2 regions of the Pyruvatibacter sp. HU-CL02332 genome follow, and region 1 is predicted to be linked to the other one. Evidence: predicted binding sites of a transcription regulator. Region 1 holds the regulator's gene; the other holds the start of a gene.
The links. The regulator LexA, encoded in region 1, represses DNA repair genes until DNA is damaged. The targets are predictions, from matches to a motif close to TGTTCNNNNTGTGTTCNG.
Positions count from the first base shown of each region.

Region 1 (16,143 bases):
CCGCGAGAACCGCAAGATCAACATCACCTTCCGCGTTGATGAAGGTCCGCGGGTATATGTTGAGCGTATCAACATCAATGGCAATACACGCACCTTGGATCGTGTGATCCGCCGCGAGATGCGCCTGGCCGAAGGCGACGCATTCAACCGGGTCCTGCTAAGTCGCTCGCGTGATCGCATTCGTGCACTTGGTCTTTTTGCAAATGTTGAAGTAAGCGAAGAACCTGGATCACAAGAAGACCAGACTGTGATCAGCGTGGATGTTGAAGAGCAATCAACCGGTGAACTATCGATTGGCGCTGGTTTCTCGTCGGACGCTGGTATTGTTGGTGACATTGCAATCGTCGAACGTAACCTGTTGGGTCGCGGCCAGTTCTTGCGGTTGCGCTTGTCGCTATCTGGCGACCGTCAACAGATCGACTTGCGCTTCACAGAGCCATACTTCATGGGGCGCAATCTGAGTGCGGGCATTGATTTGTTTGGTACTGAGAGCGATTTTCAGGATGAGTCCGGCTATGACTTCCAGCGAACCGGTGCGGGTGTCCGATTTGGGTTCCCTATGGGTGAATTCTCATCGCTCCAACTACGAACAAGCTATGTCCGTGAAGAAATCAAGAATGTTTCTAGTCGTGCCTCCCTCTCTGTGTTGGCTGCGGAGGGCGTCGCCGATTCTCATTTGGTCGGATACACCTATTCGATTGATGAGAGAGATGATCCTGAGATTCCGACATCAGGATACACCTTCTTCTTTGACCAGACTGCCGGCACACCGCTGGGCGACAATCGATTCCTGGCAACTGAAGCTGGGACAGCCTTTTTCCACGGTTTCGATGAAGACTTCGTGCTGTCTCTTCGACTCGATGGTGGCTATGTCTTGGGCTATGACGGTCAGGACGTTCGGCTCAACAACCGTTTCTTCAAAGGCGGGTCAAGCTTCCGAGGGTTTGAACCATCGGGCGTTGGTCCCCGTGACCTGACCACAGACGATGCGCTAGGTGGCAACGCTTATGCAATTGGCACCGCGCAGATATCAGTTCCTCTTTTCCTTCCTGAGGAACTTGGGATTAAAGGCGCGTTCTTCACCGAGTTCGGCAGTGTAGGCGTTAGCGATGAGCAAGACCGCTTGCTTGTTGTCAATAACGTCCTGACCGTGAGCAATATCCAGGACGATTTTGCCCTGCGGGCGTCCGGCGGATTTAGTATTTTCTGGGAATCGCCTTTCGGTCCGGTTCGAGTTGATCTTGCCGAAGCCTTCATCAAAGAAGACTACGACAAGACCCAGTTCTTCCGGTTCAGTGCGGGCACGAGTTTCTAATCATGACAAGAAGAACAAATTTCATGTTCCGCAATTTTCCGCTGCTCCTGATAGCTGCAGCCTTGTTTGCATCTGCAATAGTACCTGCATCCGCTCAGGTGCCTCCGGCACGCGCGTTGTTCCTTGATTTGGACACGGTTTTTAGTCAATCCGAAGTGGGCAAAGACATCAGGTCACAGCTTCAGGTTATGCTGTCAGAAATTTCTAGCCGTGAGAAAACCACAGCAGAAAGTTATGTAGATAGGGAACAGGCTCTTTTGGCGAGCGCGCGCGATCGCGACCCAGCCGTTCTGCAAAAGGAATGGGAAATACTGCAGGCCGAAAAAGAGGGTAGCGGCAATCTCTTCCAGATTGAGCGTACAGCAGTCCAGTCTGCTTCCAACAACGCGCGTCGCCAGGTGAATGCGGTTCTGAATGAGATCATGCAGAGCATTCTGGTCGAGCGTGGCGCCAATATGGTGATGTCTGTTGGTGCGGTTCATGTGGGTGGTGTCGACTATGACATCACAGCAGAAGTAATCGCCCGTCTCGACAAAAGGATGCCGAAGCTGAAGGTTGAACGTCCCCGGTAGTCCAATGTGAAGGTCGGGAATACTCTGTGCGACCATAGTGTTTCGTAACAAGGCAGTTTAAACACATGGCTGATCCGCGCTTCTTCACCAAGTCCGGTCCATTCACTCTTGAACAGATTGCTCAGGAAATCGGAGCGACGATTGGGTCCGGTGCTTCTGATCAAGAATGCGTTGATGTGGCGCCGCTGGATTCAGCCACAGCTTCTGACATCAGCTTTTTTGATAACCCGCGCTACAAGGATGCGTTATCAGCAACCAAGGCTGGCGCCGTAATTCTGGCGCCGGCTTCAGTCGAGCTGGCACCGGCAGGTGTTTCTTTGCTCGTGATAGATGCTCCTTATCCAGCATACGCGTCGGCCGCCATGATGTTTTACCCGCATCTGCCGCGCGGCGACGAAACACAGATAAGCCCATCATCTCATATTGATCCGTCCGCAAAAGTCGGTTCGACAGTCAAAATAGACGCTGGTGCTGTGATTGGTGCCAATGTGGAGATTGGTGACGGAACATCGATTGGGGCAAACACTGTGATCGGGCGCGGTGTGCAGATCGGTCAGGATTGTGCGATAGCGCCCAACGTAACGTTGACCCACGCACTGGTGGGCGACCGGGTGATCATTCACCCTGGTGCTCGAATTGGTCAGGATGGATTCGGTTTCGCCATGGGCCCCAATGGCCACCAAAAGATACCGCAGCTTGGGCGTGTTATTTTGCAGGACGATGTGGATATCGGTGCGAATACCACAATAGATCGTGGGGCTGGACCTGATACGGTGATTGGCCAAGGCAGCAAGATCGACAATCAGGTTCAGCTTGCGCACAACGTTTCTGTCGGCCGTGGTTGTATCATCGTCTCTCAGGTCGGCATTTCGGGATCTGCAAAGCTTGGCAACTATGTCGTTGCCGGGGGGCAAGTGGGAATTGCGGGGCACCTAGAAATTGGCGATGGAGCCATGTTGGCGGCGCGCACCGGCGTTCCAAGTGACCTTGAAGGTGGCCAGCAATACGGTGGGGCACCTGCTCGACCCATGTCACAGTGGCGGCGTGAACTAGCGGCGGTGGCAATTCTTGCCAAACGCAAGAAGAAGAAAAAAACAACTTAGGTCCGGTAACGGGCAGGTACGACAATTAGCGATTCTGCGAGATAAGAAATGGCTGAAGAGACACCAACACCAACAGGCGACATGCAGGTCGCGGATATCATGCGGGTCATGCAATTGCTCCCGCATCGCTACCCCATGTTGTTGATCGATCGGATCATAGATATCGATGGAGATAAATCTGCTGTAGGTATCAAGAACGTCACGATCAACGAGCCGCATTTTCAAGGACACTTTCCTGATATGCCGGTGATGCCGGGCGTCCTGATCGTTGAGGCAATGGCTCAGACCGCAGGTGCCGTTGTCATGAACAACATGGGCGCTGTTGCCGACACAAAGACCGTTTACTTCATGACCATCGATGGAGCACGCTTCCGCAAGCCGGTCGTGCCGGGTGATGTTCTAGAACTGCACGTATCCATGATCCGCTCTAGAGGCCCTGTCTGGAAGTATTCCGGCAAGGCCATGGTTGGCGATACTCTGGTAGCTGAAGCTGAATTCAGTGCAATGATTGCAGACCGTGATGCAAGTCAGGGAACGCAGCCGCCAAAGATCGCGAAAGCCCAAGCCAAACCTACGGGAGATGCCTAATGGCCATCCATCCGACCGCTGTTGTGGCGGACGGTGCCCAACTTGGCAGTGATGTCGAAATTGGTCCCTACAGTGTAGTCGGCAAGAATGCCGTTCTTGGTGACGGCGCTGTTCTGCATAGCCATGTGGTTGTTGACGGCTGGACAACCATTGGAGGCGGCACGCACATTTTTCCGTTCGCCTCAATTGGAAATCCACCGCAGGACAAGAAGTTCCTTGGTGAAAAAACTGAGCTGATTATCGGGAAGAACAACGTCATACGTGAAGGTGTGACGATCAATCCCGGCACACAGCTTGGCGGCGGATTTACGCGAATTGGTGACGGCGGCCTGTTCATGGCAGGCTCGCACGTGGCTCATGACTGCCAAGTCGGGGACAATGTTATTTTTGCCAACAATGCCACGATAGGCGGGCACTGCAATGTCGGTGATTTTGCCTTCATGTCTGGGCTGACGGCAGCGCATCAGTTTGTACGCATTGGCAAACATGCCATTGTTGGCGGGATGTCCGGCGTTGAAAAGGACGTTATTCCATACGGATCAGTGCTCGGAAACCGCGCTGTTCTAAAGGGTCTCAACATTGTTGGGCTGAAACGTCGCGGTTTTTCGCGGGACCAGATTCATACTTTGCGGCGCGCCTACCGACTTCTCTTTGCTGAAGAGGGGACATTGCAGGAGCGCGTTGCCGACGTGGCCGATGAATTTGGGGATAATGAATCCGTAATGGACATCGTGGAATTCATTCGTGCTGACACTAAGCGCAAACTTGTGACGCCACGTTCAGATGGCAATGGCCACTCCAACGTCGACGAGTAGGTCAGGCGGCGGGATCTGACGATGCGCAAACTTGGTATTATCGCCGGCTCTGGACCGGTTCCCTTGAAGCTGGCCGAGGCTTGCACCGCAATGGGGCGGCCGCTCTATGTCATTGGCATCGAGGGGGAAGCGCGTCCGGACATCGAGACCTATGACCATGGATGGTCTCGCCTGGGCGCGATTGGCAATGCTTTGGATCTGCTGAAGAAGGCCGAGTGTGAAGATGTGTGCATTATCGGCCCGGTCAAAAGACCGGACTTCTCCAAACTGAAACTCGACTGGACGGGCACCAAACTTCTGCCGCGGGTGCTGAATGCAGCGCGCAAGGGTGATGATGCTTTGCTGTCATTCTTCGTCCGTTGGATGGAAGAGCAGGGTTTTGCTGTAGTCGGTGCAGAAGATGTGCTTGGCGACCTGGTTGCGCCTGAGGGTGCCATCGGGGCCATATCGCCAGGCGAAACAGCTTTAAAGGATATTGAGCTTGGTAAGCAGGTTGTCCATGCATTGGATAACCTTGATGTGGGGCAGGGCGCCATCGCGTGCGATGGGCTGGTGCTGGCTGTTGAAGCAGCCGAAGGCACTGACGAAATGCTCCGCAGGACCGGGGAACTGCCCACCACTGTTCGCGGCACGCCGGAAAAACGCCGCGGTGTTCTTGTTAAGCTGCCAAAACCATCTCAGGACCGCCGTGTCGACTTACCAATGATGGGAACAAAAACTGTGGAACTTGCAGCGGCATCAGGGCTTGCGGGAATTGCAATCGAAGCCGGTGGCGCGATCGTCTTTGACCGCAGCGAAGTCGCAAGGCTCGCAGATGAAATGGGAATGTTTGTCTACGCCTTTTCAAAGACAACCGTTGGCCAACCTGAATGAGCCACCTCCCTCAGGTTCAGTCAAAGCCATTGCGCGTGATGCTCATCGCCGGCGAGCCATCGGGAGATATTCTCGGCGCAGAGTTGATGAGCAGCCTTCGCAGTTCGTCCTCCGTGCCGATCGAGTTTCTTGGCATTGGTGGCGACCGTATGACTGCCGAAGGGCTCGACAGTCTTGTAGACATGTCGGAGATAGCCGTCATGGGGCTGCGGGAGGTTGTTCCCCGCATTCCGCTCATCCTACGGAGGGTCGCAGAGACAGCGCGTAATGCTGTCGCAGCTGACCCTCACGTGGTGGTTATCATAGACTCACCTGACTTCACCCATCGGGTTGCCAAGAGCATTGCAAAGCAGGCCCCGCATATCCCCATCGTCAACTACGTGTCTCCACAGGTTTGGGCGTGGCGTCAGGGGCGTGCAGCCAAAATGGCGACATACCTCAATCATGTGCTGGCGCTATTGCCGTTTGAGCCAGCTTTCTACGCCGAGAAGTCAACGCTTCCATGCACGTTCGTAGGTCATCCGGTGCTGGAGCGTGTGCAGCTAGGTGGCGGTGAAGCTTTTAGAACGCGGCACAATATTGCCAAAGATGCACCAGTCCTCGCTCTATTGCCTGGCAGTCGTCCAAACGAAGTGAAGGGGCTGATTGCCATCTTCCTTGAGACGGCCCGACGGCTACGCCGTGAGATGCCGGATTTGGTGGTTGTCCTGCCAACGGTTCCCAATGTTTCTGCCCTGGTGCGCGAAAAGCTGGCCGGCGAAAGCCTACCGCTCATTCTGGTTGAAGATCAGGGGGAAAAATTTGCGGCCTTTGATGCTGCTGATGCTGCTTTGGCCGCCTCAGGCACCGTTTCCCTTGAGCTGGGCCTCGCACGGGTGCCGACAGTCATTGGCTACAGGATTGAGCGGATTGCTGCCTTCATTATCCGCCGATTAGCGAAAGTCGAGAGCATCGTGCTTGCCAATCTGGTTCTGGGCCGGAAAGTCATTCCGGAGTATCTGCAGGAAGAATGCGAACCTGAGACACTGGCCCGTGCACTCGCGCCACTGATGAAGGACACACCAGAAAGGGAAGATATGATCGCTGCCCTTAGCGAGATGCGCATGCGTCTTGGCGATGATGGTGGGTTGAAGCCTGCGGACCGTGCCGCCGAAGTCGTGCTCTCGATTGGCCTTCCTGAACAAGAACGCCGGGCCGCTCATCTGCCAATGTAGTGGCAGTGAACGACCCGGCGTCAGATTGTAACAAGCAATAGAGCCTAACGGCTGCCGCGATCGGTGTACTCACGGGTCGGATAGCCGGTGTAGAGCTGACGGGGACGGCCAATGCGCTGGCTTGGGTCCTCAATCATTTCCTTCCACTGGGCGATCCAGCCAACGGTACGGGCCAGAGCAAAGAGAACAGTAAACATGTCTGTCGGGAAGCCCAGTGCACGCAGTGTGATACCTGAGTAGAAATCAATGTTCGGATAGAGCTTCTTCTCCACGAAGTACTCATCCTCAAGTGCGATCTTCTCAAGCTCCATTGCAACGTTCAGGAGCGGATCGTCCTTGATGCCCAGTGTCTGCAGAACTTCATGACACGTTTGCTGCATCACGGTCGCACGTGGATCGTAGTTTTTGTACACGCGGTGACCAAAGCCCATCAGACGGAACGGATCGTTCTTGTCCTTGGCCTTCTGAACATATTCCGGAATACGGTCAACGCTGCCGATTTCCATGAGCATCTCTAGAGCTGCTTCATTGGCACCGCCGTGGCTCGGGCCCCAGAGGCAAGCAATACCAGCTGCAATGCATGCAAATGGGTTGGCCCCGGATGAACCCGCAAGGCGGACGGTTGAGGTCGATGCGTTCTGCTCATGGTCAGCATGCAGAATAAAGATGCGATCCATGGCGCGTGCCAGGACCGGGTCAACTTTGTATTCTTCAGCGGGAACCGCGAAGCACATATGCAGGAAGTTTTCAGCATATGAGAGGTCATTTCTTGGATACACGAATGGCTGACCCATTGAGTACTTGAACGCCATTGCCGCAAGTGTAGGCATCTTGGCGATCAGGCGACGGCTGGCAATCATCCGCTGTTCTGGATCGTTGATGTCCGTAGAGTCGTGATAGAACGCGGACAATGCGCCAACAACACCGGTCATGATGGCCATAGGGTGAGCATCACGGCGGAAACCACGATAGAGGTAGTTCAGCTGCTCATGAACCATCGTGTGATAGGTGATGGCCTTCTCGAATTCCTGATACTGGCTTTCCGTTGGGAGGTCACCTTCCAGAAGCAAGTAGCATGTTTCGATGAAGTCACCTTTTTCAGCGAGTTGGCCAATCGGGTAACCGCGGTGAAGCAGAATGCCCTTTTCCCCATCGATGAATGTGATCTTGCTTTCGCAGCTCGCCGTTGAGGTGAAGCCAGGGTCATAGGTGAAACGGCCGCTCTGTCCGTAGAACTTGGAGATGTCCACGACATCTGGTCCTTCGGAACCGGCATAGACCGGGAGGTCATAGCCGTTGCCTTCCACATCGATCTTGGCGGTGGCTTTGGGACCACCCTTCATTCCGTACTCATTCATAGCTCTAAAGCCCCGTTGTTATGTCGGCTGATTTCCAGCGCCGGTAGTGCCGGCACGCCGGAAAATCACCCGGGTTAGTGCAAAAGTCCGCGCATATGTCTTTTTGCTTTTGCGCGGTCTTCGTTGTGTTGGCCGCCTCTTCTCACTTAGGCAGCCTGATCCTTAATGCGGGCAAGACATTCGTCTTTGCCCAGTACGGCCAGCACATCAAATATGCCAGGCGATGTCGTTGTCCCAGTCAAAGCAGCGCGCAAAGGCTGCGCAACTTTTCCAAGCTTGAGTTCTTTTTCGTCGGCAAAATCACGAACCGCTGCTTCCAGGCCATCCAGTGTCCATGAAGGCAGTGCTTCGAGCTTTGGCGCAATACCCGTAAGCACGCCACGGCCAGCATCGTCCAGCAGTTTCGCCGCCTTGTCGGTTATAGCAAGCGGCCGCGTCTCGATAAGGAAACGTGCGCTTTCTGCAAGATCGTCAATTGTCTTTGCGCGTTCTTTCAGGCCTGGCATTGCCGCGATCAATGCATCACGCGTGTCATCGGTCACCTGCCAGCCTTTGACTTCCGTCATCATGCGCAGTGTTTCGTCTGCGAGACGCGTGTCATTTGCTTCACGCATATGAATGCCGTTGAGGTTTGCGAGTTTCACAAAGTCAAACTTGGCAGGCGATTTGCCGATTGCATCAAGGCCAAACCACTCAATGGCCTGGTCTGTTGAAAACACTTCATCGTCGCCATGGCTCCAGCCAAGCCGCGCAAGGTAGTTTCGCATGGCTTCAGGCAGGTAACCCATATCTCGATATTCTTCGGCACCCATTGCGCCGTGCCGTTTGGAAAGTTTGGCGCCATCGGCGCCATGGATCATCGGCACGTGGGCGTACTCAGGAACATCCCAGCCCAGCGCTGTCATCAGGTTGATCTGACGCGCAGCATTGGTGAGGTGGTCATCTCCACGGATCACATGAGTGATGTTCATGTCGTGATCATCAACGACCACTGAGAGCATGTATGTCGGAGATCCGTCTGAGCGAAGCAGGATATAATCATCCAACACGGCGTTTGGAATGGTCACATCGCCCTGGACATGATCACGGATAACAGTTTCACCATCGCGTGGCATCTTGATGCGAATGACTGGATCAACGCCCTCAGGTGCCTCTGAGGGATCGCGGTCTCGCCAGCGGCCATCGTAGCCTTGTGGCTTTCCTTCAGCCTTTGCGGTCTCCCGCATTTCGGCCAGCTCTTCCTTCGACGCGTAGCATTTGTAGGCTTTGCCATCTGCCAGAAGTTGATGGGCAACCTCCGCATGGCGATTGCGCTGGGCATACTGGAAGACGACGTCCTCGTCCCATTCCAGACCAAGCCACCGCATACCTTCAAAAATGGCTTCGACAGCTTCATCCGTTGAGCGGGCACGGTCTGTATCTTCGATCCGCAACAGAAATTGGCCGCCATGATGGCGGGCAAACAGCCAGCTGAACAACGCAGTGCGTGCGCCACCAATATGCAGAAAACCGGTGGGTGAGGGGGCAAATCGGGTGCGAACCGTTTTGCTGCCTGGGGATGTAGAGGCGCCAGCCGGCATCAATCGTCCTTTGTCTGTCCTGTCCACCCGGGTGCGTGCGTAGCCTTATTGGCCTCAAGGCCTGCAACAAATGACCCGCCGACGTCATGGCAGGTCCCGCATCCGCTTGGGGGCGTGGGTGAAACTCTTGAGATCGTCGCAGATACGCTGCGTCCAAGGCCCAAAAGCCAGGCGGTTTTTAACATATCGGCGCTCGGCGCGATACGTTGCAGTGCACCCAATATTGAACAACAACCAAACACGACTTTTTGGTGCAAAATACCCCTTTTGATAGCAGGCGTGGCGCGCTGAGGGGACAAAATCACTTTAGAAACAAGAAGATATGAGGGCTGGGTTCCGCGGACGGTGCATCTGCGGTCAGTCGTTCGTGTTCGCTGGCGGCAAATTGTGAAGATGGCTGCGCAGGAGCAGGACCGTCTGACGCTCTGGGTCCCCGTGTTTTTCGGTGCTGGGGTGGTCCTCTATTTTGCCCGGTCATCCGAGCCTGTTGCCTGGGTCGCACCCCTCTTTTTGGGAACTGCGTTGGGCGCACTGCCACTCGTTCGCCAGTCATTGGCGCCAAGGATGGTTCTGTGTGCGGTTGCAGCACTAATGGCTGGATTTGTGACTGCGGACTGGCGCGCTGCGCGAGTTGATGCACCGGTGTTGGATAGGGCGATCAGGGCAATATCCATTGAGGGCATCTTGTTGGAAAAGACCAACCGGGCGGAAGGTGGAACTCGGGTGGTCATTGCGCCAACGCACCTCGGCCGCCAGTTGAAGGAGGGCATGCCAGCTCGAATCCGCATCAATGTTAGGACACAGATGGACAGGGTCCAGCCTGGTGATGTGGTGTCAGTGCGTGCTGGACTAATGCCGCCGCCGGGTCCAGCAGCACCGAGTGCTTTTGACTTTGGGCGGCAGGCCTATTTTCGCCAGCTTGGAGCCGTGGGTTACGCCATATCTCCGCTCGCCCGCGTCGCACCTGCGCCGAACACATGGACCACTTGCCTGCGGTTCTGCGTCAGCAGGCTGCGTGATGCTCTGACAGACCGGATTGTCGCCGCGCTTCCGCCCCCCCAGGGCGCCATAGCTGCAGCATTGATGACAGGCGACAGGGGAGGTATTCCCGAAAATGTGCTGCAGGACCTGCGGGATACAGGTCTGGCGCATCTTCTTGCCATTTCTGGACTGCATATGGCGCTGTTTGCGGGGGCCATCTTTTGGGGCGTTCGCGGGCTGTTGGCCCTCTTGCCGCCCTTGGCATTGAGGATGCCCATCAAAAAATGGGCGGCTGCAGCGGCGCTCATTGGTGGTTTTGGGTATCTGCTTGTCTCCGGCGGGTCCGTCGCAACACAACGTGCCTTCGTCATGTTCACGTTGATCTTTGTTGCGGTGATGTTGGACCGCCCAGCTATCACCATGCGCAACGTCGCCCTGGCCGCAATGATCGTAATGGTACTGACACCGGAAGCAGTCATGGAGGCCAGCTTCCAGATGTCATTTTCAGCGGCCATTGCTCTGGTCGCCTTCTACGAGGCGTCACGCCCCTGGCTCAGTCGGTGGAGCAGCACGATGGCGGAACGCGGTGTGGTAGCGAAGGGTGTGCTGTATCTGGGCGGTATTGCATTGACGTCGATTGTTGCGTCATTGGCCACCGCACCGTTTGCCGCATTCCACTTCAATAGGGTTGTTGATTTTGGTCTTGTGGCCAACCTCGCAGCGATGCCTATCGTTGGTTTTGTCGTTATGCCAGCGGCACTTTTGGCCTTTGTTGCAATGCCATTCGGCCTGGAGGCCATTCCTCTTTGGGCGGCCGGGCAGGGCATCTCGCTTATCACTATGGTTGCCGACACAGTTGCCAGTTGGCCTGGCGCGATTACGGCGGTTCCCGCAATGCCGGATGCGTCCTTGGCCCTGCTGATAGCCGGCGGATTGTGGATGGCCCTGTGGGCAACGTCACTGCGGTGGGTTGGGATGCTTGGGCCAATTTTGGGAATTGCGTTGGCGATGACAAATCCGTACCCGGACGTTCTGGTAGATCGAGACGCGGAACTTGTCGCGGTCCGAGATATGAACAAGCAGCTAGCCCTGAGCGCATCCCGACGTGCTGGATTTTCCGCTGAGACCTGGCTGAGGCGCGATGCTGATCTGCGATCTCAAAAACTGGCGGCCGCGAGCCTATTCGTCTGTGATGCGGACGGGTGTATTGCCCGACATTCCGACATTGGATTGATTTCTGTGCCCCGAACCTGGCGTGGCCTGATCGAAGACTGTGGCGAGGCAAAGGTCATTGTGACCGACACATATGCACCTGTGGCTTGTCGTGTGCCGGTCATAATCGACAGGAGTGCATTGCAGAGGCGCGGTTCACATGCGCTTTACGCTGATGCGCACATGCCGATGGGGGTTCGCATCGTAACTGCGTGTGATGTGTCTGGCATCCGTCCCTGGACCCGTTGCAGGCCTTGAGGATTTAGGCTGACACAAATCCGCCTGAATAGACTTGGATTGTGTGAGTAGGCAGGAACACAAGGATGTTCGGAGGGATCAATGCCATCACTTAATCCATTCAAACGCAGGACACCCCAGCCAATTCGGCCTTCAAGTGGTGATCCGGTGAAGGATATGACTGAGGTTCTGCTGCGGATTGAAGCACATCTGAGCGATCTGTCAGCCCGCGCAAAATCAATCGACAAGCTTGAGCGCCGTCTGCAAGGAATCGAGACCGCGCTGAAACACATCTAGAAGTGAGCAGGGGATTAGTACCTGCGCATCAGGCCAACGAGTTTGCCCTGAACCTTTACTCGGTCTGACGGAAAAATCCGTGTCTCATAGGCCGGGTTAGCGGCTTCAAGGGCAATGGTATCGCCCTTGCGGCGCAGGCGTTTGAGCGTTGCTTCGTGCTGATCAACCAGCGCCACCACAATTTCACCCGAGCTGGCGGTGTCTGCGCGTTGAATGACAACAATGTCGCCATCAAAAATACCCGCATCGATCATCGAGTCACCCTTGACCTCCAGAGCGTAATGCTCGCCGGAGCCCAGCAAGCTTGCAGGAACACCCACATGGTTGGAGTCGTCCTGAAGCGCCTCAATAGGTGTACCAGCCGCAATTCGTCCAACAAGCGGAAGGGTGAGCGCATCCCCACCTTCTGGCACTGAATGGTGATTGTCTGGAAGCGGTGCTGGCTCAGACAGGCTGCCTTGGATGACGCTCGGCGAGAATCCGCGCTTGGCAGGTGTTGATTGCGGAGCAGCTGACTCAGGAAGTTTTACAACCTCCAGGGCGCGGGCTCGGTGCGGCATCCGCCGGATGAAACCTCGTTCCTCCAGCGCGGTAATAAGGCGATGGATACCGGATTTGGACCTCAGATCCAGCGCTTCCTTCATTTCATCAAAAGAAGGCGAAACACCTGTCTCGCGAATCCGCTCATGTATGAATGTCAAAAGCTCGTGCTGTTTGCGCGTCAGCATGACTGAACCCCTTCCCGCAATTCTTGCGTGATTGCGGAGCATGCACCTTCCGAAAAGAGAAGGTTCAGCCACACAATCTGTATACAGCGCGCCGGCCCGCATGCCAGCGCATCCAAGTTGCGGTTTCGTTCCAGAATCAAATCAAATCAGAACAAAACCGAAACGGTTCAAATGTTCTATTTTGGTTCTCAATTTCCGTCAAGCGCAAAAAGGGCAGATGGTGGGGCTTAGGTCGCGTCAGTCCTCAACACGCTCAAAGGTTCCGGACTTTCCGCCAGACTTTTTTAGCAGCCGGACATTGCCAATGGTCATGGCCTTATCCACGGCCTTGAGCATGTCATAGAGCGTCAGACTTGCCACCGTTGCCGCCGTGAGCGCTTCCATTTCGACGCCGGTTTGTCCGCTTGTGCGGGCTGTTGCTGTCACATCAACGGCTAGCTCATCCGGCCGTGTTTCCAGCGTGACAGCGACTTTTGACAGAGGCAGCGGGTGACACAGCGGAATAAGGTCACTGGTCTTTTTTGCGGCCATAATGCCGGCAATGCGGGCGGCCGCCATAACGTCACCCTTTGGAGACGTACCGCTTGTCAAAGCTTCAAATGCTTCTGCTGACATAGTGATACGGCTGCCGGCTACAGCTTCACGTGCTGTGACGGCCTTGCCGGATACATCCACCATGGCTGCGTTGCCCTGGTCATCCAGATGGGTAAGGGCATCCTTGGTCATTTGATTTCCCGACGCATGATGCAGCGATGAGTGAGGCCTATGTCGGCCTCATGGTTCTTTACCAGATGCAGGCCAGGCGATAGCTCGTCATCATCAAGAGTGCGGAAGCCAACCCGCTCGTAGAATGGTCCATTCCATGCAACGTCTGTGAAAGTCGAAAGAGTGACAGCATCAAGTCCGCGCGACTTAGCTTCAGCGCAGACTGTCTCAATCAGTGCTTTGCCCAATCCCCTGCCGCCGTGTTCAGGTACCATTGCCAACTCATACAAGTGCAACGCCCTGTCCAGAACACCGCATGTTGCAAACCCAATGGGTGTATCGGCGGCATCGACCATCAAGAAACAGAGATTCTGATTGATATGTGCACGGAACAATTGGGGAGAGCCTGCCTCGTGCCCATTCACCTCAGGGTGGTTCGACTCTAGAAAGAGTACTCCTGCACGGTCTTCAATCTCCGGCAGTTGAGGCGCTTCGGCTATATGGGCCTGACGAATGGCGTAACCTTCTGGGAGGGGCTTGTGAGCTATGGATCTTATCCTTTCAAAAGCGAACGAGTTGCGGCGGCCACGTCAGCCTGCCGCATCAGACTTTCGCCGACGAGATAGGTGCGCACATTGGCCTTGGCAAGACGCAAGACATCGTTGTGGTTTGCAATGCCGCTTTCACCCACAACAAACCTGTCACCTGTGACTTTCGGTGCCAGTTCTTCTGTTGTCGCCAGCGTCGTCTCAAACGTCCGCAGATTGCGGTTGTTGATGCCAATCATCCGGCAGTCGAGCTTGAGCCCGCGGGCAAGTTCATCGGCGTCATGCACCTCAACCAGGGCGTCCATACCATGGTCGCGCGCTGCAGCGGCAAGGTCTGCGGCCTCGGCATCCGTCGTGCAAGCCATGATGATGAGGATGCAGTCAGCCCCCATCGCGCGGGCTTCAGCTACCTGGTAAGGCTCAAACATAAAGTCCTTACGCAATACCGGCAGGGAACAGGCGTTGCGCGCGGCAACCAGATAGTCCGGCTTGCCTTGAAAGGACGGAGCATCCGTGAGAACGGACAGGCACGTTGCGCCTCCGTCTTCGTATGCCTTGGCATGGGCGGGCGGATCAAAGTCAGCACGGATGAGGCCTTTTGACGGGCTTGCTTTTTTGATTTCGGCAATCAGCCCGTAGCCTGATGACTGCGCGGTCTCAAGCGCTTTGGCGAACGGGCGCACTGCTGGGGCGTCTGCCGCCTGCTTCTCGAGTTCAGCCATTGGTATCGCTTGCTTGGCAGCAGCAATTTCCTCGCGCTTGTACGCCGCAATCTGGGAAAGGATGTCCATTTTCACTCTGCCTGATTGCTCGATGCGATAAGTGCATCAAGCGCAGCCTTTGCTTTGCCGTCATCAATGGCTGCTTCGGCCTGTTTGGCACCCACCTGAAGTGTCTCAGCTTTGCCTGCAACCTTGAGTGCTGCGGCAGCATTGAGAACAACAATGTCACGATAGGCACCGGACTGGCCGTCCAGAAGAGCACGCAGGGCTTCGGCATTCTCGCTCTCGTCTCCGCCGACAAGCGCCTTGGGGTCAGCACGTGTCAGGCCAACATCTTCCGGCGTCACTTCATAATTGCGCACCACGCCGTCAGACAATTCGCTGACATAGCTGACACCGGTTGTTGTGAGTTCATCCAGACCGTCAGATCCATGGGCGATGATCGCGTGAGTGGCTCCAAGGTTCTGCAGCACATGTGCCAAAGGTTCACACCATTCGCGCGCAAACACGCCGACGAGTTGCCGTTTGGTGCCCGCTGGGTTTGAGAGGGGGCCAAGCAGATTGAAAATAGTTCTCGTACCCAGTTCCGTTCGGACTGGGCCCACATGTTTCATCGCGGCGTGATGCTGCGGAGCAAACATAAAGCCTAGGCCAGCGGTCTCAATGCACCGCGCAATGGCATCCGGGCCAAGCTCCAGCTTGACGCCAAGTGCACGCAAGACATCCGCTGAGCCGGACTTGGACGTCAGGGCCTTGTTGCCGTGCTTGGCCACCTTGACGCCTGCGCCTGCAGCCACAAAGGCAACAGCGGTGGAAATGTTGTAGGTGCCTGAAGCGTCGCCGCCGGTGCCGCAGGTATCAATGGCATCTGCCGGCGCGGGCACATGCAGCGCCATTTCACGCATGACGCCAGCCGCACCGGTGATCTCATCCACTGTTTCACCACGCACGCGCAGCGCCATCAGGAAGGCAGCAATCTGCGCCGGTGATGCTTCGCCGGACATGATGAATTCGAAGGCCGACTTAGCGTGGGCGGCGTCCAGCGCATTGCCCGCACCCACATGGGCCAGAATGGTTTTGAAGTCGCTCATGCTGGTTCCGTTTCCCGCGCCTCATTGAAATGCGCAGCAATATCGAGAAAATTTTTCAAAAGGGCGTGCCCGTGTTCCGATGCGATGCTCTCTGGATGGAACTGCACACCATGGACTGGTTGGGTCTTGTGCTGCACACCCATGATGATGCCGTCATCGGTTTCTGCAGTGATTTCAAGCTCATCCGGCAGGGTGTCACGATCT
Region 1 is NZ_BAABWK010000002.1:472,824-488,966, reverse strand. It holds gene bamA (outer membrane protein assembly factor BamA) at 1-1,315, shown strand, start outside; gene ABXH05_RS13075 (OmpH/Skp family outer membrane protein) at 1,318-1,887, shown strand; gene lpxD (UDP-3-O-(3-hydroxymyristoyl)glucosamine N-acyltransferase) at 1,953-2,990, shown strand; gene fabZ (3-hydroxyacyl-ACP dehydratase FabZ) at 3,039-3,578, shown strand; gene lpxA (acyl-ACP--UDP-N-acetylglucosamine O-acyltransferase) at 3,578-4,393, shown strand; gene ABXH05_RS13055 (LpxI family protein) at 4,415-5,266, shown strand; gene lpxB (lipid-A-disaccharide synthase) at 5,263-6,480, shown strand; gene gltA (citrate synthase) at 6,525-7,823, opposite strand; gene gltX (glutamate--tRNA ligase) at 7,985-9,418, opposite strand; gene ABXH05_RS13035 (ComEC/Rec2 family competence protein) at 9,812-11,869, shown strand; gene lexA (transcriptional repressor LexA) at 12,160-12,873, opposite strand; gene moaC (cyclic pyranopterin monophosphate synthase MoaC) at 13,111-13,599, opposite strand; gene ABXH05_RS13020 (GNAT family N-acetyltransferase) at 13,596-14,003, opposite strand; gene trpC (indole-3-glycerol phosphate synthase TrpC) at 14,132-14,917, opposite strand; gene trpD (anthranilate phosphoribosyltransferase) at 14,920-15,939, opposite strand; gene ABXH05_RS13005 (anthranilate synthase component II) at 15,936-16,143, opposite strand, start outside.

Region 2 (16,143 bases), on a different contig from region 1:
AGGAGAAAGCTCTTCTGCCCGCGTCCATGGGGTAAACCGCGTGGCCCAGGCAGCCAGTTTCACAAGCCGGGCTTCATCGCCTGCCATGTCGCGCTCCACCACATCCAACCCCGGGATGAGAGTGCGGGCGTCGGCCAGCCGCTGGCCGGGACGGATGCCAGCCTGCGTGCCGGCACTGTTCACAGCCACAATGCGCAAGCCCCCCTGCTGCGCTTCAATGAGCGCAAAGGGCGCCGCCTGATTATGCGAAGGCCGCAAGCCGTGAGACGGACGCGGGCTCTTGCGGCCGCGCAGGCGGGCAATCTCGCTTTGCTGCATCTCGGCCCGCAGCCCCATCCTCTCGACGGGAAAATGGGGAAGCCACAGAGAAACAATGCGCCGCATGGTTCCACTCCAAAATGAACTGTGAAGATGAGCCGCCCCGCACCCGGTCCAGCGTCACGGCAAAGCGCGCACGTCCGGGGGCAGATACAGCTGATGAATTTGAAGAACTGGCCGCCGAGGCGATCCGAAACCGGGTCAGCGCCGCTGAAGGTGCCGACGCTGCACTGCCCGCATGACCTGCCAGCAACAAGGCCGGGCGCTCAAACCGCTCCGCTGCCAGCTGCAACCGGCGCGAGGCCTTGAGGTCATAGGCACGGGCACCCTCAAGCTCGCTGACAACACCGCACAGATCTGGCGTCCGCAAAGCTTCTTCGGTCACCCACAGCGCCTCACGGTCATCCTTTGCCGAGACGATGAGCATCCGTGCCGGATCAAGCCCCATCATGGCCAGCCCCGGCCCATAAAGCGGCCCCAGATCATGAGCGCCGGAGCGCTGGGTAACCCACACCAGGGACCGCGCCTCACGCGCCACAAGCCGACTGCCAAGCGCCATGGCAAAACCTGTTGCTGCGGCCATATCCGGGTAGGCCGCGCCCACTACCTCATGCAGTCCGGCCAGAGACAGACCGGCCCCGCCGCTTAAACGCCGGTCGACTTCAGACGCCCCAAGCGAGAGAGACGGTGCCTGCGCCCGCTGCGACTCAAAGCATGAGAGATCCCGCCTAAGGGACTCCAGAAGCTCTCTTTTTTCAGCCGGACGCGACATCAAAGCTCCACTGCACACACGCTATGGATGTGCTTATATTCCTAATGTGTTCTTATTTTGTTCTATTTCTAATTGCCCCAGAGAGTCAACATGGGAGTCAACAAATGAGTCATCACAAGAGTCAGAATGAAGACTGGATGGATTTGCGCTGGCACGCTTCCTGGCCGTGCCTGAAGATGCGGAATGCTGGAAATCATCCTCATTCACAGCCCACTTGTCGGCCCGTCTTCCCTCCTGCCAACAGCGGACATATTGAAGGCTCAGGGCATCAAATGCGCCACGCCCTCCCCCCTGCGTCCGCACGCACCGCCACCCAGCTGGCAGGATTGGCCTGTCCGTCTGAAGGGCGCGATCCCCGACATGGCCTCACCGGTCATTGTCGGGCACTCCATGGGCGGCCTTCTGGCAGCCCGCATGGCAGCTGACCTGCACGCCGCCGGCATGATCTGCCTTGATGCCCGTATGCCGCCCAAAAGCGGCCCGACCCCGCCCGTTGAGCCGGAGTTTCATGACTTTCTCAGAACCCTCCCCCTCACGGACGGCCATCTGCCGCCCTGGCAGGACTGGTGGGAGGTCGATGTCTTTGAGGGCACGGACATCTCCGATGATCGCCGCAAGGCTGTGCTCAGCGATATCCCGTCCCTGCCTCTGGACTGGTTCGACGATGCCTTCGACATGCCCGACTGGTCAGGCGTCAGAAAAGGCTTTGTCAGAACCTCCCACACCTTCATTGATGAAGCCCGCCGCGCTGAAGCCGATGGATGGCCGGTGGTCCGCCTCAAGGGCACCCATATGCATCCGGCAACCCATCCCGAAGAGACCGCGCAAGCCATCATCAAGTGCTGTGCAGATATGCAAATTTCTTAGCGCGCATGGCTGCCCCCATGCGCCCGCATTTGGGAAACACTGTTCCCGGCTGATAGATCAAGGGTCATCAAAAGGATGACACATATGAAAGAGACATTTCAGGTAACCGCCATCGGCCATGTAGAAGCAGGCCGCACAGACCCCATCGACGATGACTGGGACGCCGTTCCCGCCTCCATCGTGCTTGATGAGCGCTTTGACGCAGAAGCCCTCATAGGCCTCGACGCTTTCAGCCATGTAGAAGTGATCTACCTCTTCCATCAGGTCCCGGACGAGGAAGTCGAGGGCAAGGCTCGCCATCCACGCGGCAACAAAGACTGGCCCCGTGTCGGCATTTTTGCCCAGCGCGGCAAAGGCCGTCCCAATCGCCTCGGCGCCACCATCGCCCGCGTTGATCGCGTGGAAGGCCGCACGCTCCACATCACCGGACTGGACGCCATCGACGGCACGCCTGTGCTGGACCTCAAGCCGGTGATGACAGGCTTTCTGCCGCGTACAGATGTCACCGAACCCGCATGGGCAGCTGAGATCATGGCAAGCTACTGGTAGGCACCAAATGAAACTCAATCAGGTCACCGTCAGCGTCACCGACATCCCCCGCGCAATTGCATTCTATGAGCAGCTGGGCATGTACCTCATCGTCAAGGACGACCACTACGCCCGCTTTGAACTGCCCGACGGAGACACGTTCTCCATCCATGTGGCGGACGATGTGCCAGCTTCAGGCACCATGGTTTATTTCGAGTTTGACGACGTCGACAAAGCCGTGCGCGACGCAGAAGCCCGCGGCATCACCTTCACCATGCAGCCGACCGATCAGTCATGGCTGTGGCGCGAAGCCTATCTCTCAGACCCGGACGGCAACCAGTTGTGTTTTCTGCAGGCCAGCCGGAACCGTCGCTTCCCACCCTGGCGTGTGGACGGGCGCACCAGCTGAAGCCGCCTCCCTCGCATTCACAGCCGGACCTTGTGCCACTGACAATTTATGAGGCATAGATTCACAAAGGCCGACAGTCCTTATGGACCTGTGTCGGCCCAACACGGGGTGAACACATGGTTCTGACAGGTCGCATTCTGGTTATTCTATCAATCTCATTGATATTTCTGGCGTACTCGAACTTTCTGCCATCAGCATTGCGGACCGATGCCATTGCTGACTACGTCAAAAACCACTTCATCCGGGAAGTCATTTTCGGTCTGGCATTGGCAGTCTGCACCATCATTCTGACGCTTGGCACAATGACCTTTGACCAGTGGATCATGATTGCAATTCTGGGGTCAATTGTTGTGCTGCCCTTCTGGATCGCAACAGCCCTCGGCTGGTCCACCGGCGGCATGGAAAAGGTCTGGGGCGACCAGATAAACGCATCAGGCGCGTACATGCTGCACGGCCCCCAGGTCGCCCTCTTCTACCTCGGCATCACGATTTTATACTTCAACCTTCAGGACTGACCCGGCCGACGGGCATCGCGAACTTAGCCTTCGGGCTGCGTCAAAATACCCTGTGACAGTCCCCATATGTGGTGCGAGCATGGCGTAGCGACCTCACTGACGCGTATGCAAAAGAGGGACCGACGGGCATGACACCATTTGGGTCCGCACCGCCCTATTCCTACCGTAACGATGGTGATGTTCCCACCTTCGACGACAGTGGTCCTGTTGCCGTCATGGACGGGGAATGCACCCTGTGTTCCACAGGTGCCCGCGTGATTGCACGGTTCGACACAAAGTGTGAATTCAGGATCTGCAGTACACAAACCAATCTTGGTCACGCCCTCCTCACCCACTACGGCCTTGATCCCGGTGATCCTGAAAGCTGGCTCTACATAGAAGACGGCAACGCCTACACCTCTCTTGAAGGCATAGTCCGCGCCGGGCGCAGGCTTGGGGGTGTTGGCCTGGTATTACAGCCTCTGCGACTTCTTCCCCGGCCCATTCAGGACTGGCTCTATCGACGCATTGCCAGAAACCGCTATCGGCTTTTTGGCCGAACAGACATGTGCGCCCTGCCTGATCCAGCCCTGCGGAAAAGACTCATTGGATGACGCAAACTCTTTTCCAAAGGGCGCTTGCCGACCGGTGGTCCCTGTTGCCCCCTGAAGTGCAAGCCCTTCACAGCGCGCAGGATGTCGGGAGCTTTTCGGGAAAGGCAGACATCACCCGCGGCACATCCCTGATCGCACGCTTCGCAGCGTGGTTCTTTGGCTTTCCCAGAGCCGGACGCGATGTCCCGGTCACCATCACCAAGACACGCACGGACAAAGGCGAAATCTGGGAGCGCAACTTCAACGGTAGCACTTTCAGGTCGTTCTGCTCACAAGCCGACAAGCCATACCATTACAGGGAACGCTTCTGGCTCTTCACCTATGAGCAGGAACTGCCCGTGCAGAACAGCACCATGCACTTGCCCGTCAGGCGAGGCTGGCTCTTGGGGCTCCCGATACCCAGACCATTATTGCCCGGGAGCGAGAGCCGCGAATATGCGGAAGACGGCACCTTCCGTTTCGATGTTGTATTGAATGCCCCACTCTGGGGAGGCCTGATCGTCAGATACACCGGGCACCTGACACCAGATCAATAGCAATCCAGCTACCCCTGAACTGCCTGCCCCCAATAGTTGAAGCCTGCAAACTTCGGCGTTGAAGGCAGGTACATGGTTTCCATGCCTTCAATCTTGAAGCCGCCTTCAGCCAGCATTTCAGGGATCGGCCGGTTGACGTTGCAGCCGCCGGCGATCTTCTTCCAGATCGGGTTGATGCGGTTCTGCCATTTGGCAACGTTGGCGTCCGGCGCCTTGCCGTGCTCGCAGAAAATCATCTTGCCACCAGGCTTCAGCACCCGCGCCATGCCTTTGAGCGCCTTGATGCCGTCAGGAATGGTGCACAGCGTGTAGGTCAGCAGCACCGTATCGACCGAGTTGTCATCAAGGGGAATTTCCTCGCCCGGCAGATCAAGAAATTCAACAGGGATGCCATACTGGGCAACCTTGGGTTCCGCGCGCTTGCGCATTTCTTCCGCCGGTTCCAGACCAAAGATCATGTCCACCTTGGACTTGTCGTAATACGGCAGGTTCAGTCCCGTCCCCATGCCGATTTCCAGCACCCGGCCTTCCGCCTGCGGCACAACCTTCTTGCGCTGATAGGTAATAGGCTTGGCACCACAGGCGGTGTCCAAAAAGCGCGGCAGAATGTGTTTTTCATAAAGGCCCATGAGGCATGCTCCCGGAAGATCTCAAATGCTGACGTCAAAATGTGTTCGGGGACACCTTGCGATGAAAATCAATCATTCGCAAATTGCGTACTTTCGCAACGCAGATGTCATCGAAGTAAGTCGCGCAAGAAAAGCCACGCGGAGACAGCATGTCTCAATGACGCGTGAGGTAAGCGGACAAAATCTGAAAATCAGACAGACGCTAGCGCCAGCTTGAAACGCCAAAGCGCAGTAGGCGGTCACCGTCAATCGGTCCGATCGCACGCCCGCGTCCGCGGAATGTCAGCACGGCTGATTTCAGATACCCGGCAGACCGCAAGGCGGACGCCGCCCTGGCTCCGTCGCCAAGGGCATCCCATACCACTTCCGGCGACAACTCACCGTCCGGCCGCGACACCGTCTTTTCAATGGCGCTCGCACACAACTGAGCCAGACTGGAAGACCGCGCCACTACGCCAACCGCTTCTGCAGAGGCAGACCAGTTGGGCGCCGTAACGACAGCAACCCCGCCCCTCTCGCCCTTGAGGGCAATGGGGGCATCCAGACTACGCAACAGCTCAAACGTCATGCCGTCGGGCATGTCCGGGATATCAGGAAACAGCGCGCCTTGGGTCAGCACATAGGCAATGCCCTTGTCATGGGCGATGCCAAAGCGATCCGGAGAGGCCACTTCAAGCGTTTCTGAAAGCGCTTTATCCATCAAGGCCGCATCAAGGGCCGGGGCAAGCAGCGGCGTTGAACCGGATGCGCCGGCCACAGCGTGGGCCGCCGTCACCACATCGCGTGCCAGTGGCGTTTGAGCGAGAACATCCGTGCCCGCCTCATCGCTTTGCGCCAACAATGTGCGGTCGGCCGCATGTTTGGCCCGCAGCACCGTCAGCCGCTGGCGCAGCCGGGTGCCTTCTCCGTCCGGCAATTCACCAGCACACAGCAGGGTGACAGCCATCAGCAGAAAACCTCAGCAACTAGATGAAACAGGAGTGCTGTCTTTAGCCAACAAACGCGCGTTCAACAACAAAGGTTGAAGGCGATGCGTTTGAGCCTTCTTCAAGCCCGGCCTTTTCGCACAGTTCCTTGGTGTCCTTGATCATGTCCATGGAACCGCAGATCATCACCCGGTCATTCTCCGGATCAAGCGGTGGCACGCCCAGATCATCAAAAATCTTGCCGCTGGTGATGAGATCTGTGATGCGTCCGGTGAACGGATAATCTTCGCGGGTACACGTGGCGTAGCGCACGAACTTTGCAGGCGCTACATCGCCGACCAGCGGATCATCCTTGAGGCCCTCTTCCAGTTCCTTGCCGTATTCCAGCTCGGAGACTTCGCGACAGGTATGCGTAAGAATGACCTGGTCAAACCGCTCATAGGTTTCAGGGTCGCGCATCACAGATGCAAAAGGCGCAACGCCCGTACCGGTGGAGAACATGTACAGCCGCTTGCCCGGCAGCAACGCATCATGCACCAGCGTGCCTGTAGGCTTCTTGCCAAGCAGAACCTTGTCGCCCGGCTTGATGTCGCACAGCATGGATGTCAGCGGACCGTCGGGCACCTTGATGGAGAAGAACTCCAGCGTGTCGTCCCAGGACGGGCTGGCAATGGAGTAAGCGCGCAGGATTGGTTTGCCCTTGGGTCCGGGCAGCCCGATCATCACAAACTCGCCGGACCGGAACCGGAATGCCGGTGGGCGGGTGATGCGGAACTTGAACAGCCGATCGGTGTAGTGCTGGACCGAAAGAACTTCTTCTTCGGTGGGCGCGTTCGGATTCACTTTTACGGCTGCCTCGGACATCGGCATGTCTTCCTTCGTAAAATATTGCAGCGCGATATATATCGATATCCCGCAATATATGTGGCGCTGCACATAGCCTATTGAGTACAGCGCGGTCAAAGTGCCCGGACGCCGCATCCGTCGTGTTTCGCGACATTATTCACAATAAAATAGAGTGAATAATTTTATTTACCAAGCACGCAGTGTCATATAGGGAGCTCGAGCAGGATTCAACACCCTAAGTTCTTTTTTAGCACTGACCGGGATTTTGCCCTGATATTTCGCGCCCCGCCCGGGACAGTCAAAGTGTCGCGTGCGAAACCCTTTAGACCTTTGCACCTAGACGCCATATAAGTCCTGAGCCTTTGTTGAGGCCTGTTTTCCTAGCGTCTTCCTAATGACCGGCACACAGACATGACCAGCACTCCAGCCCGCCCAACCGCCAAAAAATGCGAGACAATGGCCGACGTCCGCCGCGAAATTGACCGGCTGGACCGCGAACTGGTGCTGCTGATGGCAGAACGCCTGCGCTACATCGAAGAAGCCGCAAAAGTGAAGCAGGACCGCAACCGCGTCCGCGATGAAGACCGCATCGAGGATGTGGTCGCCAAGGTCCTGGCAGAATCAGACAAGGTCGGCCTCGCCCGCGAAGTCGCAGAGCCCGTCTGGCGGCTCCTCATCGAGCGCTCAATTGCGCATGAGTATGTAAGGTTCGACGCTGAAAAGTCCGCCGCCGAATAATCCTACTCGCCCGCCGCGCGATGGTGTCGCGGCAAGGCACCGGCTTTGACCGCATCCCCAATATGCACATTGGTGAAATGGAACCAGAAGTCTGAGTTGTAGACGTCCGGTGACCGATCCACACGGCACTGGAAGCCGATGGACAGATCCTCCCATGGCAGACCGTTGGCGATCACGTGCCACAGGCTATCCTTCCGAACACGGATGAGAAGCCGACGCGGCCCCGCCTTTCCACGCCCCATCTCGAAAGCATGCGCCACCGCATCCGCTGCCATGATACTGGCCTGGGGCGAGTGGCCGGTGAAATCCACAATGGCGCCGGCGACATCCACGCCACCGAAGTTACGCGCCGTGGGCACCACATAGACAATCAGATCATCCTGAAACACAGAAGCTTCAAAGTACGCCTTGAGCGCGGCGGCATCATACGCCTCGCCTTCATGGCTCATGGCCGAGATGTAGCCCTGACAATAGGCCGGCGTCACATCATAGAGCCGTCCCCCCTCATAGGATGACGCTGTCACCTCGTCCCCATCGAACACCACAATGTCCGTTTCCAGCGGATCAAAGAACAGCACATCCTCCATCCGTCCTTCGAGATAGCGGCAGATGTCAGCACTCGTGTTCTTGGCATTCAACGCTTTGGTCGGCGCGTCCTCGGGTGCTGCCTCGGTGAAGTACCCGGCATAAGGCATCACTGCAGTTGGTCCGGCCGCGTCCACATAGCGTTCTGCCATGTCGCGAACAGCCACCCGGTTTCGGGCAGCGATCCGCACCTTCTCATCGTCGCTGACAGTATCAAACGTCACCGGGTACCCGCTGGCGCCACCGGCAAAAGCCGTCAGCAGAATGTCCGGGCTTTCAGGCAGCACAAAATTGTTCAGCTTGTTGCTGTCCACACTGAGCAAAGCGGAGTGGCCGCCACCTTCAACCCAGATACCGCTGTCGTCGCGAAAATCACCGGCCTGCAGAACGGACACACGTGCCCCCGTGTCTCCCGCCTCATACACATGGTTGAACTGCGCCGCGTGCACAGTATCGAAACCAAGCTCGCGCAATGGTCCGACCGTCGAACCGGAATCAAAATCCGGGGCGATGATCGGCATGTCCCGGCGCAGCTTTTCCAGCGTCTCGCGGTGCAGATGGTCAGGATGGTTGTGCGAGATGTAAACCAGATCCGCAGAGTTCAGGATCTCAAGGGCATCCTCTGGCGGTGTGACCGCATGCCACCAGCCGGTGACAAAACACGGCCCCATCAGCCAGGGGTCAGTGACAATGCGCAGGCCTGCCACATCAATGGCAATACACGCATGCGCCAGAAACCGGACCGTCATCGGCGCAGGGTCTGTCGAAACCGTCCGCGCAGGTGCCTCAAGCACATAGCGCGTGCGCTCATATTCAAGCGCCCCGTTCTTCACTTCAAATTCAAGAGCGTGCTTCGAGGTCTGCGCGTTGACGTAACTGCGCGTCTCAAGATTGAGCTTCCAGCCATGCAGCGGACAAGTGGCGGACGCACCGGACTTGTCCAGAACCAGTTTGCCCGACGCATGGTCACACACCCGGTCAATGGCCCAAAGTACATCGCCAGACGCGTTCAGATGAAAAATGATGTCATCCGTCTGGTGTGTGCCCTCACCGCGTCCGTCCAGTTCCACACGACAAACATCTGTCGCCTGAGCCTTCCGGCTAAACACGCCCTGGTCGATCAGCTGCATATCAACAAGCCCCCTACTCGGCCTCTACTCTGCCGCGCGCACCAGCCCTCGCTGCGACATCAAAAAATCGGCAAATGCAAAATCTGTTTCCGTATCAATATCGACGGAGCGCTCTGCAGGCATTTCAAACAGATGCGTATCCGCGAACCACAAACCGTCTCCGTCCATCAGCGCATCGCGCCGCCAGACATAGATGGATCCATTGAGATCAAAGCAGCGCGGCGCGTCCTGACGGCGCACAACGTCATCCGTCGGTGGCTTGGACAGCGCCACGGCGCCATCGCTCTGCTCTTCAACGAGATTGAAATAGGGAGACGACTTGGCTTCCGTCCCTGAAATGACATTGGACACCCCAAGCCGGGCCTGCAGGGCAATAGCACCTGCAATATCATCAGCAACCCGGGTCGGTGAGGTCGGCTGCAGGTCGGTGATCGTGTCAAACGTCAGACCCAGCCGCGCTTCAATCTCAGCAACACAGTGGCGCAGTCCCGGCAACTTGCCAGCTTCGTCACTGGCCATGTCGTCCGGACGCCGTACAAGATGGGTCGCCCCCGCAGCCTTGCCCGCCTCCAGAATGTCGTCGGCATCGCTGGAGACAACAACCGCATCAAACAGGTTCGCTTCCAGCGCGTGCGCAACCGTATGGGCAATCAGCGGACGCCCGGCGATCATCCGGATGTTCTTGCCAGGCACGCCTTTGGAGCCGCCCCGCGCCAATATGGTCGCCAGCCGCGCCATCAGGCTCGCTTGCCTTTGGGAGTGAACACGTTGGAAAAATCCGTCCGCGCGCGCTCGAGATCATCAAACTGGCCGATGTCGATCCAGTATTCGTGCACCGGGAAAACGACCCCGTGTCCCTCACGCGCCAGCAAGTCATCAAACAGCGTGGTCATGTCATAGAAGTGCCCGTCCGGCACCAGGTCCAGCACGTCCGGCTCCAACGCATAGATACCGGAATTCACAAAGTAGCTGTGCTGCGGCTTTTCGGTGAGCTGCGTAATGCGGTTGCCCTGCGTTTCCACAACGCCGTAAGGCACCTGAAACTTGTACTCGCGCACACACATGGTGGCATCCGCCGTCTGGTCGCCGTGGAAATTCAGCAGGCGCCGGAAATCGATGTCGGTCACAAGGTCCGCATTCATCACGAGGAAGGGCGCCGGCGGCCTGTGTGGCAGCAAGGTCAGCGCGCCGGCCGTGCCCAGACGTGTTTCTTCTTCCAGATAGTCAATCTGCACGTCCCAGCGAGAGCCATCACCAAAGTGATCCCGCACCTGCTCAGCCAGATAATTAACCGCCAGAAAAATGCGGGTGAACCCCTGCCCGGCCAACTGCTCAATGATGGTTTCCAGAACAGGACGACCGCCAACAGGCACCAGCGGCTTTGGAATATCTTCTGTAATCGGACGAAGCCGTGTACCAAGCCCGCCCGCCATGATGACGATCCAGTTATCCGCGTCAGGCGCAGACAGCATGTCATCCAGTAGCTCAAGCCCCACCAGAAAACCCTGCGCATCAACAATCGGCAACTGCTTGACCCGACCGTCACGCATGTATCCCAGCAACACATCGCGGGCGAGGTCCGGCCCGGCCACGATGGGGTTTTCCTTCATGATCTCTCGCGCGGGCGTATCCAGTGACAGACCACGCAAGATACCGCGACGAATGTCACCATCCGTAATGGTGCCCAGCAGCTTGTGGTCATCACCGGCGACCAGCGCAATCTGCTTGGCCGTCTCGGTGATCCGTCGAATGACGTCCTCAAGCGGTGTATCGGGATCAAGACAGACATCCCGCCAGTTCGCGCGCGTCATGCCGATGTCTCCCGTTTCATGTCTTTTGCCGGAACGCCGGCCACACGGCCATTGGCCGGCACATCAGCGATCACAACGGCCCCTGCGGCCACCAACGCACCTGCGCCAATGGTCAGTCCCTGAATGATCCGCGCGCCCGCGCCCACATGTGCGCCGTCACCAATCGTCACGTCGCCACACAACACGGCCCCTGGTGCCACATGGGCATGGTCACCAATGCGGCAGTCATGATCCACAATCGCGCCTGTGTTGATGATCGTGTTGACGCCAATCACCGCGCCAGCCTGAATTGCAGCACCCAGCAGCACCTGCGCCGCATCGCCCAGCCGAACACTGGATGCAAGGCTGGCTGTTGGGTGGACAAGAATGGGCAGCCCGTGACCGTGCTCCTTGAATTTTCGATAGAGGCTGCGCCGCAAGGACGCGTCGCCCGTTGAGCCAACGCCCAGCGCCAGATCAGCAGACCCCGGCGTGATGTCATCAAGCACCGCATCGCTGCCCAGCCAGTCGACGCCTTCAAGAACTGTCTTGCAGCTCGGCGCAACAAATCCGCGGACCGGACGGCCAAGCGCCGACAGTACATCCGCCACCACATGTGCATGTCCACCGCCACCAATCAGAATGGTATCGCGTGGCACAGCGTCAGTGGCCGTCTGTGATGTGGCAGAGGCACTCATTCAACGGCCTCGTCAATGTCATAGGCACGACCTGCCGGTGTTCCCAGCAGCGACCAGAAATCCATCGGCGCACGCCCTTTGCCCGGTCGTTTCACTGTGAGATTGTCTTCCGTGAAAACATCACCTGCTGCGATCGGCTGCGCTGCCACCAGCGACTTGCGCGCGACGATGATGTTCTTGCGTTCCGCCTCGCCCGGCGCTTTGACGCTTGAACCCAGCGCCACCTGCGCTTCGCGGATCATGGCAATCATCGACGCCAGATCGTCAGGCTCAAGGGACGCCTTGTGGTCCGGCCCCGGCATCCCGCGATCAAGGGTGAAGTGCTTTTCAATCAGCGTGGCGCCCTGCCCGACTGCAAGAACCGGAATAGCCAGTCCTGCGGTGTGGTCGGAATAGCCCGTCTGCACACCAAACGCCCGCCCCATGGTCGCCATGGCATTCATGTTCACCGCTTCAGGCGGCGTTGGATAATCGGTGGTGCAATGAAGGACGGTCACCCGGTCCCGCAAGGCATCGCGCCCCTGCTGGCTGGCATAGGCTGCTTCAAACGCTGCCGCACACGGCGCTTCGTTTCCGCCGGTCATGCCAAAAGCCACAACCCCAAGCGCTGCTTCCACGTCACCCAGCGTCGCCATGCCGGTAGACAGGATCATGGGCAGGCCGCTGCGCGCCGCCTCAAGAACCAAAGGTGCATTGGTCAGTTCGCCGGAGGGTATCTTGATCCGTTTGATGCCCATCTCGCCCACAAGAAATTTCAGGCTCTCGGTGTCAAACGCGGTCGACAGAAATTCGATGCCCGTTGTCTCGCAGGCACGGGCCAGTTCGTGGTGATGGTCTGCGGGCAGTTCCAGCGCACGCAACATATCAAGCTGCGATTGCTCGCTGCCGGTCTCGCGCGCCTGATAGACAGCCTTGGGCGCAGTAGCTGCTGCCAGGGCATCCGCCTTGAATGTCTGAAATTTGACGATGTCTGCACCGGCCACAGCCGCCGCATCCACAAGCGCCAGCGCTGTTTCCAGCGACCCGTTGTGGTTCACGCCCGCTTCAGCAATGACAGTGACATGCTGGCTCACCGCACCACCTCCAGCGCTGTGGTGCCCGCGCGCATGTCATCCACGCTGCGCTCGGCGCCAGAAAAATGCATGTGCTTGATCAAGAGACCATCAAGCGGAACCGTCTTGAGAGCTGTCACCATCTCCCGGCACGTGTCGTCCGCCCCATAGGGCGTGTCACACCGTGCCGCAATGGCCTGCGAAGCAGGCGACAACGCCTGCGTCAACGCACCGGCAATGGCGTTAGGTGTTTCCGCGCAATCAATCACGCTGGGTGCCCGAAGCCGCCCGTCCTGACGCGGACCGATATTGACCGTCGGTGTGCCAAGCGCAGGCGCTTCAATGATGCCGCTGGACGAGTTTCCAACCACGGCCCGCGCCGCTTTGACCAGCGACAGATATCGTGCATGTCCGAGCGACGGCACAACCACCGCTGCCGGGTGCGCGTCGGCAATACGCTGCATGCCGTCAGCCACAGCGCTGCTGCCCGGGTCCGCGTTCACCCCAGTGATGACGACCTGCATGTCGTCAAACAAGGACAGCGCCTCTCCCAGCGCCAGCACCGGCCCAACCCCGTGATCATCCGCCAGAGTGACGGGGTGATAGGTCACCGCCAATACGCTGATGTCCGGATCAAGCCCCAGGTCTGATGCAATAGGTGCCCAATCCATGACCGGCTGCGTCCGAATGGTTTCAACGGCCAGTGATCCGACGCAGAACACCCGCGCCGGGTCCTCCCCCATGGACATGATGCGGTCCGCATAGGCCTGCGCCGCAGGGAAATGCAGATGCGCCATCTTGGTCACCGCATGGCGCACTTGTTCGTCGATCTGCCCTTCGCTCGCTTCGCCGCCATGCACATGTGCAAGCGGCACACGTGCCATCAAGGCCGCAGACGCGGCACCGAGAATTTCAAACCGGTCTCCAAGCACAATCGCCAGATCAGGCTTCAGGTCAGCAAAGGCATCCGCAAATCCGCCACAGGCCGCGCCCAGCGCATGGCCTGCGCCGCGTGCGCTATCGTCTTCAAGCGGCATGGTCACACGGGCAGCAATCTCGAAACCTGCCGCCTCGATTTCAGCCACGGTCATGCCGTGCTGCTCGGACAGATGGGCGCCACCTGCGATGACCGACAGACGAACATCCGCATCATCGCGCAACGCTGTTGCCAGCGGCTGCAAGATGCCCCAGTCGGCCCGGGTGGTTGTCACCAGCGCAATATGACGCGAGACCTCAATCATGCATGAGGTCCTGCAGTTTGGCGCTGGAGGGCAGATTGATGAGTTGTCCGGCCAGGCGTTCTGTCATCGACAGATCAGCCTTCGGACAATGCTCGTACATGGGCAAACGATGCAGCGGCTCCCACACGGGCCGCGCCAGAATGCCGTCATCGATCAGGGCTGACAGAACCGCATCGCGGTCCGCCTGCGAGGCAACAGCAAGTCGAATGGTGTTGAGCCAATAGTTGGAGCGTGCGCCAGGAGGCTGCCCCATGAAATCAGCGCCCTGCACAGAACAGAAGGTGGCAGCATAGCGCGCCGCCAGTCGCCGTTTGCGTTTGATGAAATCAGGCAGCCGCTCAACCTGCGCCAGAAGCAGCGCCGCATTGAGACTGGGCATCCGATAGTTGAAGCCCGTCTCGTCGTGGACATATTCCCATTTGTGCGGCTGCTTGGCCGTCGAGCCAAGATATCTCACCCGCTCCGCAAGCGCTGCATCATTGGTCAGCACCGCACCACCGCCGCCTGCGGTCGCAATCTTGTTGCCATTGAACGACAGTGCCGCAATGCGAGATAGCGAGCCCGCAGGCTTGCCTTCGTAAGATGACCCAAGTGCCTCGGCGGCATCTTCGATCAGCGGCACATCCCATTCGTCGGCGACTGCCTGAAGCGCATCCATTTCAGCTGGATGACCAAAGGCATGCATGACGATGATTGCCGCAATTCGACGGCCGGACGCCTTGGCACGGCACTCGCCGCCCACCATGACGCAGGCCTCGGCCATGTGTTTTTTGAGCGCCCGCGGGTCAAGCCCCAGCGTCCACTCATCAGCATCTGCAAAATGCGGAACAGCACCTGTGTAGGACACAGCATTGGCCGTCGCCACAAAGGAGAGCGACGGCACAATGACTTCATCACCCTCACCCACCCCAAGCGCTGCCAGCGCCAGATGCAAGGCAGCAGTTCCAGAGGACGTCGCAAAGACATGGGAGACACCGCACGTCTCGCCAAGAGCCGCCTCCAGCCGATCCACAAACGGACCAACCGTCGACACCCAGCCGGACGTGACACAGTCATTTACGTATTGTGCTTCAAGCGCGCCGATCTCAGGCTCATGCAGCGGAAAAGGCCCGCCCCCGTCACCAAGGACGGATCGCACGGCAGACACAACGCGCGTCGGCAGGTCAGCATCGTGCGGCACATGCAGCGAAACCGATGCGTTATCGGCACGATCTTCAATCACGGCAGCGCTCATGCCCAATACTCCCTATACGGACATGCCTTCAGGCACGCCATTGCGCACCTGATAGTTGCCGTAATACCCGTTGATTTCTTCAACACGGCCAAACAGACCGTCATTCACCGCGCTGATCAGCTGCGGCACGAACGCGGCAACCGAGTGCTGCGCCTCAAAGCCAAGCTGCGTGCGGATCTTCGAGAAGGAGACGCGGTAGTTGCGCGCATCAATTCCCTTTTCGACGAAAGTCACCGGCGCATCCACATGGCGGGCAAACTCCTCCACCAGCATGGCCTTGGTGTAGTTGTTGGCGTCCGATCCAACATTGAACACTTCGCCAGCAACCTTCTTGGCCGGCGCTTCAATCACCTTGAGGATTGCAGCTGAGATATCGCGCACATGGGCGTAGGGCCGCCACGTGTCCTTGTCGTACACATCCAGCGGCGTCTTCATGGCCATGGCGCGGCCAAACTCATTGACCGTCAGGTCAAAACGCATGCGTGGGCTCAGACCAAACGCCGTCGCAATGCGCAGCAGTGTCGGTGTCACCTGCTGCTCATGCAGGCGTGACAAGACAAAACGTTCAAACCCGACCTTGGTTTCCGCATAAAGCGACAGCGGGTTCAGCTCGGAGCTTTCATCTGCCAGCGAGTCATCCTCGCGCAGGCCGTAATTGGAACAGGTGGACGTGAACACAAACCGGTCGATCCCGTGCGAGTCCAGTGCGTCATACAACGCCTGACTGCCATCAAGG
Region 2 is NZ_BAABWK010000001.1:241,350-257,492, forward strand. It holds gene ABXH05_RS01215 (Y-family DNA polymerase) at 1-336, opposite strand, end outside; gene ABXH05_RS01220 (ImuA family protein) at 242-1,090, opposite strand; gene ABXH05_RS01225 (alpha/beta fold hydrolase) at 1,274-1,957, shown strand; gene ABXH05_RS01230 (SAM-dependent methyltransferase) at 2,042-2,506, shown strand; gene ABXH05_RS01235 (VOC family protein) at 2,514-2,894, shown strand; gene ABXH05_RS01240 (hypothetical protein) at 3,011-3,409, shown strand; gene ABXH05_RS01245 (thiol-disulfide oxidoreductase DCC family protein) at 3,538-4,002, shown strand; gene ABXH05_RS01250 (DUF4166 domain-containing protein) at 3,999-4,538, shown strand; gene ABXH05_RS01255 (class I SAM-dependent methyltransferase) at 4,547-5,167, opposite strand; gene ABXH05_RS01260 (hypothetical protein) at 5,370-6,113, opposite strand; gene ABXH05_RS01265 (ferredoxin--NADP reductase) at 6,157-6,963, opposite strand; gene ABXH05_RS01270 (chorismate mutase) at 7,351-7,677, shown strand; gene ABXH05_RS01275 (MBL fold metallo-hydrolase) at 7,680-9,392, opposite strand; gene ABXH05_RS01280 (acylneuraminate cytidylyltransferase family protein) at 9,417-10,130, opposite strand; gene ABXH05_RS01285 (nucleotidyltransferase family protein) at 10,130-11,203, opposite strand; gene ABXH05_RS01290 (NeuD/PglB/VioB family sugar acetyltransferase) at 11,200-11,880, opposite strand; gene neuB (N-acetylneuraminate synthase) at 11,877-12,953, opposite strand; gene neuC (UDP-N-acetylglucosamine 2-epimerase) at 12,950-14,173, opposite strand; gene ABXH05_RS01305 (LegC family aminotransferase) at 14,166-15,407, opposite strand; gene ABXH05_RS01310 (NAD-dependent epimerase/dehydratase family protein) at 15,420-16,143, opposite strand, start outside.
Region 2: a site for LexA is predicted at 1,138-1,155, ahead of ABXH05_RS01220 (ImuA family protein). Genes of this name have one in related genera too.